Regions from separate parts of the Paenibacillus vulneris genome, predicted to be linked through region 1. Evidence: riboswitches for the same ligand, from Rfam matches in the RefSeq annotation. Region 1 holds a riboswitch; each other region holds the start of a gene.

The links. A riboswitch is a leader RNA that binds a small molecule or an ion and turns the genes downstream of it on or off. The one in region 1 is predicted to bind cyclic di-GMP.
Region 2: another riboswitch for cyclic di-GMP. It lies ahead of ABEA66_RS27355 (response regulator); the one in region 1 lies ahead of ABEA66_RS31535 (DUF8202 domain-containing protein).
Region 3: another riboswitch for cyclic di-GMP. It lies ahead of ABEA66_RS02535 (methyl-accepting chemotaxis protein); the one in region 1 lies ahead of ABEA66_RS31535 (DUF8202 domain-containing protein).

The regions. Positions count from the first base shown of each region.
Region 1 covers NZ_BAABJG010000049.1:3,895-7,012, reverse strand. The annotation lists gene ABEA66_RS31545 (helix-turn-helix transcriptional regulator) at 1-488, shown strand, start outside; gene ABEA66_RS31540 (VOC family protein) at 617-1,021, shown strand; cyclic di-GMP riboswitch class I at 1,245-1,335, shown strand; partial or broken gene ABEA66_RS31535 (DUF8202 domain-containing protein) at 1,634-3,118, shown strand, end outside.
Region 2 covers NZ_BAABJG010000035.1:47,876-50,993, reverse strand. The annotation lists gene ABEA66_RS27375 (sensor histidine kinase) at 1-49, shown strand, start outside; gene ABEA66_RS27370 (sensor histidine kinase) at 30-374, shown strand; gene ABEA66_RS27365 (histidine kinase) at 480-656, shown strand; gene ABEA66_RS27360 (sensor histidine kinase) at 723-1,031, shown strand; gene ABEA66_RS36435 (S-layer homology domain-containing protein) at 1,071-1,373, shown strand; cyclic di-GMP riboswitch class I at 1,542-1,627, shown strand; gene ABEA66_RS27355 (response regulator) at 1,713-2,426, shown strand; gene ABEA66_RS27350 (hypothetical protein) at 2,652-3,118, shown strand, end outside.
Region 3 covers NZ_BAABJG010000003.1:245,552-248,669, forward strand. The annotation lists gene ABEA66_RS02530 (BMP family protein) at 45-1,076, opposite strand; cyclic di-GMP riboswitch class I at 1,352-1,436, shown strand; gene ABEA66_RS02535 (methyl-accepting chemotaxis protein) at 1,568-3,118, shown strand, end outside.

The sequences.
Region 1 (3,118 bases):
AGATCCGATTTCATTATTCGAAAAAAATTACGGATTCTACGGGAAGCCGCCATAGCGAACGTACCGTCGCTCCCTATGGCCTTGTACTCGTTGAAGGGTCTTGGATGCTTGTGGCCTGGTGTGATCTGCGCCAAGACATCCGCCATTTCCGGTTGTCCCGAATGGCTGAGCTTATCGAACTGGACGAACGATTCGAGCTCCCGGCGCATTTTGACTTAAGGGAGTATACCCCTTTAGATGATCGCCACTTGCGAGTCTGCCTTCGATTTAATCATGACATCGCAGATAAGGTGAAGGAATCGAACTATCATTTCATAGAGGATATGAAAGAGCATCAAGATGGATTGGATGTGGTCTTACGCGTTCGTCAGCTGGATGAATTGCTGCAATGGGTGCTAGGCTGGGGAGCGGGCGTAATAGTATTGGAACCTGAATCTTTCCAAAATCGAATTCGTGAGGAAGCCCAAAAAATTCTCAAACGCTACTGACATAACGTTGTCAGTAGCCTTTTTTTATAATTGGACATGTAAATGTAAAGGAGATAGATAAGTAAAAAATATGTTATGCAACGGCTGTGGGACACAGCACCTATTATTACTAGGAAGGATGATATGTTATGAATTTCGCTTCTGTACGCATCATTACTGACGATGTGGATCGTCTCGTCGAGTTCTATGAGAAAGTCATGGGGGTTTCGGCGGAGCGACCCGCGCCCGTATTTGCCGAACTCGTTGTGCCATCATGCACCCTTGCAATCGGCCACTCCCAGACAGCGCAGCTAATCGGCGCCGGTTCCGTTGTGGGGGCCAACAATCGCACTGTCATTATTGAGTTCCGCGTCGACGATGTCGATGCTGAATATGTGCGCTTGAAGCCATTTGTCGATAATTGGGTAAAGGAACCGACCACGATGCCGTGGGGGAACCGTTCTATGCTGTTCCGCGATCCCGACGGCAACCTTCTTAACCTCTTCGAGCCGGTGACCGAGGAGGCGATGAAACGGTTTAGAGGTAGACATTGAGGGGCAGTAAAGAACTTGCCGTTACAGACAGCCGGAGAACCGTATCATAAGTAAGCACAAAGTTGGCGTTATGAGAAGCATCAAAGAATTACTCAATGTCTTTGATGCTTCTTTGTTTTGTTTTGTTTTGTCATCGGTTAGAACGAGCGGGACATTTTCGACAAATTCCGACTTGTTCAGAAATTGTTCAGTTTTGACTTGTAGAATTATGTAATGCCAATACAACTGAAAAAGGCAAACCTGACCGAAAGGCAGGGACGCAAAGCCGCGGGCCTTCCCCAAAGTAAATTTGGGATGGTAGCTGGGTTGCCAACGGATTGGCTTTCTTTGTGTGTCCATAGATATCAGAGGAAGGGACCTGCAAAACGATAGTTGAATGGGAGTGGTTTGGTCGTGCAGAACCTGGTTGCAGGAAGAGTTTAAATTAAAGAATAAGGAGACTGGACAATGCAACCAACTTGCCCAGGAGAACTGGGGATTTATGCCCAAATTTTTATGATTCAGTTCTTAAAAACCGAAATCATCTAAACAAATTTTTCGTTGGGCAATAAAATTTGTAACACTTTGCGTTGACTTTGGACGCAACTTTAAACAAGAGGAGGTTTGATAAGCGTGTCCGCAAGATTTGGATTTAAACAAAAGTGGAAGAAAGGCATGAACTTAACGTTCAGCGCAGCCTTGCTGTTCGGAAGCATTGTCGGCGTTGTGCCACAGAAAGCGGCTGCTGCGCCGACTGTGATGACTGGGCCAGGCGGAGTTGCAGACGGCCTGATTTCTTGGGTCAATTTGAGTGTGGCAGACAGTGTGTATTCTACTGCTACAGTCCCGATTGCTCCCACTGTCGCTGGTGCAATTCATCATGTGAATGATCTGGCAGGAGGAAGAAATTGGCAAAACGCCTCGACTGCCCAGTACAAACCCGATGCGATTAACTATAACCCGGGCTTGACAAAGGGCTCGACCAATGGTTTTCTTTCCCTTAATAAGTTTAATGTAGACGATCTATCCAGAGAAGTTTTTTCCGTGCAAAGCAATGCCACTAATAATGCGGGGTTCCCGTGGGAGCTTGGTGGCGACTTTCCAGATAGTATTCCTGGCGAAAAGGCAAAATATACCAGGGATACAATTTCCTCATATTTTGGTACTGATGTCGCTACCCGCCAAAGCCGTTCATTGGATACCGACCAGCAGAATTCGACGAATACGCATGTGATGCATGTATCGAACCTATTTAACAGCAGTGAGAACAAGCATGAGTGGGCTCTCTCTCTGGATGGAAAGCGCATTGGAGAGCCGGCCGTCATAACTCCTTACACGCCTTCTAAATTCAATTCGCAAGAGGGTATTACAACTACTTACTATTTTGGCGCTGGTCATAGTTCGGTTTTAAACGGAGCGACTTCCGAGCTTATTGTATACAATCGCCCGCTAGAACCTGAAGAAAGAAAACAGGTCAATAGCTACCTTGGAATCAAATATGGTTTGACGATCAAGAAGCCGGATGGCACCGGTATCGAGGAATATATCGATAGTAATAAAGGAGTATTCTGGAATCCTGGGAATAGCACAGATGCTACTTACCGGATTACCGGACTCGGTCGGGACGATGCCAGCGCGCTGAAACAAAAACAATCCGTTTCGCAGGAAGACAATGCGCTGGTAACTATTGCGCTCGGTGATAAGATTGATGCTTCGAATGCGGCGGTCACCGGTTTCGACATAAATAACGATAGATCGTTCTTTATGTTTGGCGACAATAATAAAAGCACAGACTTTACTGAGGACGTTGCCGACTCAGGTGCTCCTACAGGGCTAAAGAGCATGCCGCGTCAGTTCACCGTTCAAAAAACGAATAACTGGGCGGATGCCGGGATTACGTTGTCATTAGACCAGTCAGTTATGCAATCGAGATATACATACTATCTGTTGATCAATGGCAAGTTTGATAAGAATTTGCGGCTAACGAATGGTAAAGTTCAGCTTAATACTAATAAATTTGGAAATGTTGCTACGTTTACCTTCGCAAGGGAGAAACAAATGGTTCCAGCCGGATTAGATACCGATCTAATCTCGTGGTTTGAGCTGACGAAAGGTTGG
Region 2 (3,118 bases), on a different contig from region 1:
CCCCGAACATTTGCCCTATGCGATTGCCGATGAAAGCCGGTTCGGCTAGATCGTCGGCAACCTGCTCGGACAACGCGGTCAAGCATACGGTGAACGGGAGCATTGTCGTCACAGCGGCGGAGAATCGCAGCATGATTGAAGTTTCGGTCAAAGATACGGGGGAAGGAATCGAAGCGCAGCACATCCCGCACCTGTTCGAAGCGTTCCAATTGTTTGATGAGCGAGCGGAACGCCGGGGCTTCGGGCTCGGGCTGTCCATCGTCAAACAACTGGTCGAGTTGCTAAAGGGAACCGTAACGGTATCTTCGACGAAAGGCGTCGGCACGACGTTCACATTCACCCTGCCGATCGCAGGCAACGCGGGAAACCGATAGCAGCTTCCCTGTTAAGCGAACGTCCGGTCAAAGCACCGGAGTACGCTTTCGTGACGCCTCATTATCTGAATTAAAAAGGGAAGCATACCAGCGGTCGATCTGGAAGTGGCGTTTCTGCATTCGCAGATCAAGCCGCATTTTTTGTACAACGTCGTTGCATCAAGTTATACGGATGCGGAACGTTCGCGAAAATTGACCGCGGATCTGGTCGATTATTTGCGAGGCAGCTTCCGGTTAAGCCATATGGAGAAGCGGATCGCTTTCGTGAAGAGTTCAACCTGATCCGGACATACGTCGATATTGAAAAAGCGCGCTTCAAGGATCGCTTACAATTCGAGGATGTACCGGGTGAGCATCCCTCCCCTGCTGCTGCAGCCGCTCGTCGAAAACGCGATTCGGCACGAGATCGGCAATCGGATAGAAGGCGGAACGGTCAAATTGACGACTTTTGAAACGGAGGGCGAATATTGGTTTGTGATTGAAGATAGCGGTGTCGGCATCGAGAGCGAACAGCTAAGTCGACTGCCGGCTTCCGGATCGGACAGGCGTCAGGGCGTCGGCCTGCTGAACATCAACAAGCGTTTGAGACACGAATACGGCATGGATCTGCGGATGTACGGTTATGCTAGCAGACGCACTGAGATTGGAGGGAACTGATGCAACCCTTACCTTCACGGATCAGACGAAGATCGGTGACTGGCCAAGCAGGCGGTTGCTCTCGCTGTAAAAGCGGGAATCGTCAGCGGGTACGAGGACGGCAGCTTCCGACCGGATGCTCAGATCACCCGAGCGGAGATGATATCGATGATCGCAAAAACGCTGAAAGTCTCACTTAATTCGCATACAACAACGGGCTTTGCTGATGACGAAAACATTCCGAGGTGGGCAAAAGGCTCGGTGGAAACGATCCGCAAACTAGGTATTATTGACGGCCGAACGGCAGCAAATTCGTTCCGGACATTACGGCCACTCGGGCGGAAGCGGTATCCATGCTGCTAAGGTTACAGGAACGAAGCGGTTACGGGTGTTTCAAAGACGACCGAGATGTAAAGGAGATGCCCCGAGGCATCTTCTTTCGTAGCCTTGCGAGCTTCCGGATTATGCTTAGTGGTGATGAAAAAGACAACAACGGACATGGGGCAGTATAACGAATGACGACAAGTTCCAACAGGAAAAAGGCAAACCAGTTCGAAAGACTGGGACGCAAAGCCACGGGTCTTCCGCATGCTTGCAATGATCGCCGGGTTACCCTCTCTAATGCTGTCAGGAAAAGGCACGGCCTTCCGAGGGTACGTGTCTTTTTTGTTTTTCCAGAACAATCAATGAGGTGATGAAAAGATGGAGGAGCGTGCAAGTTATGCCGTAGAAGTTGATGAAGTCGTGCGTTGGAAAGAAGGCAAGATCCAAGTATTGCTGGTGGACAGCGACCCCATTTGGCAACAACGGATGGCGGGGCTTATCAATGCAGAGCCGGATATGAATATATTTCATATTGCAACAAACAAGGAATCGGCCATTCGAGCGAGTGTGCAATTGGATTTAGACGTGATGATTCTTGATCTGATACTTCATTCATCGCAACAGGATGGACTCCATACAATTTCCGAAGTTCTGAAAATGAAATCAATGCCAATCATTATCTTGACCTCCCTCTACGAGCCTGAAATCATTGTGGAAGCTGTGCTAGCCGGGGCGATCAATTATATTACCAAGATAAACTATGCTGATGTCGTAAATGCCGTAAGGGAAGCGTATCGGGGGCAACCTTCTCTTCATGCCGATGTTGCATCCATTATCCGTAATGAAATTGGGCTGGATAAGCGAAAAGAATTACATCGAATGCTGACGCCCACTGAAAAAGAGATCTTGCAGTTGATCGGTTGGGGCTATAGACAGCCGGTGATCAGAGAGTTATTAGGCGTCACAGCGAACACCATGAAATCGCACGTTCGTAACATCATTCGAAAATTCAACGCTTGCTCCATTCATGAAGCGGCGGAAAAAGCAAAACGAAGAGGCTTGTACGATCGGCATGATCGAATCATGTGTTAGCGATTCGTACTCGATTCGAGTCATTTTGCGTTCATTCGACACTTTATGAATTGATAGCGTGATGAAAAAATCACCCTCCATATTTAAGCGCTTTATAGGTAAAATGGTAGGTGCAGATGGATATTATTAGGAGGAATTTACCGGAGGTGAGAGTCGTAAAAAGCGGAACGAAGGTTGTGAAAATAGTACCTTGTCAACTTATGCCAAACTAGAAAAGAAGGGAAGATGACGATAGAAATGGAGAGTGAACAACGTACAACGAAGTCGATTGACTGCCGAAACTGGCGGAAAACGTTAAGAAAGCATGCACAGCAAGGAGGGATTTGTGATGTCGCGGACCCGGTCTCCATTCCCTACGAGAAAGTTGAATCATGGCTAAAGTCCTATAAGGACTGGAAAGCGAGATTGAAGTATGTTCAATCCGAACTCACTTACATCCCAGAATTGACGCGCACCCTGGATATGGTTGCGGCTCATAGCAGCAGAAAACAGGAAACGGTATTGCGAACGGTCATTCGACGCATACAGATCACTGAACATGAAATCCCATTGTTGCTATCCAGAATCGGTCTGATCGACTACGCTCTCACGGCGCTCACCTCGGAAGAGGGCTTATTTGTTCGGTTGAGATATTTTGATAATCTGGCGTCCTCAGAAGCCATGAGCCGCCTGGCACTTTCCCGCCGCGCATA
Region 3 (3,118 bases), on a different contig from region 1:
ATGCTCTTGGTACAAACCTAACGTATCGTTATCCGAACGCAGGCTTAATAATTTGTAAATTCAGGACCGGTGTATTCGGTAGGAATCACAATTTCACCAGATTTGATTTTATCGGCGAAAGCTGCAATTTTGTCCTTCACATCTTGTGGAACAATAGGTGACAGGGCAAGACGAACGGCATCCGGATTCTCAAGCCCGATTTTTTTCACCGTATTCGGCTTCCATGTGCCTTCCGTCAAATCTTTAATTGCTCCGTATACAGTCAGGCTTGCATCCGAAATCGCAGATCCAATGAAAACATCAGGTGCATCGGCATAATAATCGCGAACGTTAGCGAATTGGTATACGCCGTTCTCGCGTGCCGCTTCGGTAACGCCGTTACGGGCCATGTTCAGCATGGTGAAGATCATATCCGAACCCGCGTTAATTTGGGCTTGTGCAACTCTTTTCGCTAGGTCAGCATCTTCCTGATTGCCTGTAAACGTGGTAAGGAGCGTTGCGTTAGGATTCGTGTATTTCACACCGTCGGCAAAGGCCGCGCGTCCCGCTAGGCCGGGACCTACGCGTGCGCCGGAAATATGGGAAACTACGTTGGTTTTAGTCAAAAGTCCTGCTGCTGCGCCCGCCAGCCATGCGGATTCTTCTTGCTTAACTTGATAGCTGGACAGGTTGTTGCCGGTCAAATTCGTTTGTGTATTCACAAATTTTATTTTTGGATATTCCTTGGCTACGAGCTTCACTGCTTCCGAGCTTTGCCCTGCATGAGCAATGATCATATCCGGATTTTTCTTAGCCAATTGACGCAATGCATCCGCGATTTGTGCGGTATCATGCGGGATATTTTCCACGTAGGTCGCTTTGATTCTGAAATCCTCTTCTGCCTTTACCAATCCGCGGTAAGCAGATTCCATAAAACCGCCATCCTTGGATGAACCTGGAATCAATAGGGCGACTTTAGCCTTTTTATTATTGGTGTGAGACGGGTCCTTGCTAGCTTCTGCAGTAGCTAAACCGGATGTAAATACAAGTGCCATAGCCAAGCTCGACAAAGCCAATTTCGAAAGAAGTTTTTTCAAGATGTACCCCTCGTTTCCAAAAAGTAGTTTTGTCCGGACAAATCAGAGAATAAACTAGACTTCATTTTTTGTCAAATTATGCCGAAAAGAAATAGAGGAGGTGAAACAATTTTCGCGGAAAAACGTCATTTGCAGGCCTATTTTCCCTAGGACAACCATGACGATTATCCTAAAATTCGACATTTCGGTACGTAAAGTAAGTATTTAGTTTTAGTAAAGAGGTCTTGTATTTTTCAAAACGCTATATTATACTTTGGCCAAACGATATACCCATATCACGAAAAAGGCAAACTTCTCGAAAGAGGGGGACGCAAAGCTTCGGGCCTAAGGATTTTGATCTACGGCAGCCGGGCCACCGAAAAATGGGGGGAAGTCCATCCCTTTTTTTGGGGATGGACTTTTTTTGCCTTGTCAAAATGTTTGAGTTCTTTAAAGTGATAAAGCGTTTAGTGTCTCATTACACAAATATTTCAATGGGGGATGCTTGGATCATGAAGTTTATCCAGAACTTGCGAATCAAAACGAAAATAGGCGGAATGCTGGGGCTTTCCATCGTGTTCCTGCTCATTATCGGCATTACAGGCTATTTCGTCATGGACAAGATGGCTAACAATGCCCGCGTTATGTACGAAGAAACCTTGATCCCGAATAGTCTTGTTGAAGGGCTTCTGTTCGGTAATTCGCAAATGGATTCCTTGCAGCTTGAATTGCTGCTGGCGAAAGATGAAGCGATTATTAAACAAATTCAACAGCAAATTACTCAAACCCGCGATAAAAATCAGGCTATACGAAAAAATCTCGAACAAATCACGTTGTCCCCGAGAGCACAGGAGCAGTACCAGCACTTCGTCGATTTAATCCCTAAAAACAACGATGCCAAGAAAAAAGTAGATGAATTGGCCGTTGCCAACCAAAAAGAAGCGGCGCATAAGGAATATGTAAATTCGTTCAAGCCGATCCGTGCGGAGATGATTCAAAGCCTGGAGAACGTTGTTAAGTACAATGAAGAGGATGCCAAAATCTTTTACGATAAAAGTATTGAAAGCTCCAAGGTGGCAACTTCCATCATCATTGTTGTTACAGTGCTTGCCGTTGTTCTTTGCTCCTTGATCGGGTATGGCGTTGCTAATATGATCACCAGACCGGTCCGCAGTATCCAGCAATTGATGGCTAAAGCGCAGGACGGGGACTTAACGGTTAACGCTACATACCAATCCAAAGACGAAATCGGTCTTCTTTCGAAGGATTTCAACGGAATGATCGCGAGCCTTAGAGAAATCATTGCGAAGATCGTCTATGAATCTCAGAACTTGTCTGCAAGCTCGGAGCAATTAGCAGCGAGCTCGGAGCAATCCGCCCAAACCACCCATCATGTCGTTGCGGCCATTCAGGACATTGCCGGAGGCGCAGATCAGCAGATGCAGAGTACTACCGAGAGCGTAAGAGCAATGGAAGAGATGGCGACCGGCATTAATCGGATTGCAGAATTTTCGGGCAACGTATCCGCCATGTCCATGGAAGCTTCCAAGGAAGCTGAGGAAGGCAACATTTCGATCCAGAAAGCCATGTCCCAAATGGATATGATCCGGGAATCCGTGAGCGATTCAGCCAAGGTGGTTAATCAACTGGGGAAACGTTCCGATGAAATCGGTCAAATTGTCGATGTTATTACTGATATTTCGATGCAAACCAATCTGCTTGCGTTGAATGCCGCCATTGAAGCTGCGCGAGCGGGCGAACACGGAAGAGGCTTTGTCGTCGTAGCCGACGAGGTTCGGAAGCTGGCGGAGCAGTCGCGGCAATCGGCGGAGCAGATCGCGGAGATTATTCAGCAAATTCAAGGTGAAACCCGTTCTGCGGTGATCGCCATGGAGAAAGGCAGCAAAGAAGTAGAGCATGGAACCGTGATCATGCAGGAGGCGGGAGAAGCTTTCCGCAACATTATGAATGCGGTGCAGCAGGTCGCTTATCAGATGCAGGAGGTCTCTGCGGCATCGGAGCAAATGTCGGCAGGCACCGAGGAGATTACCGCTTCTCTCCAT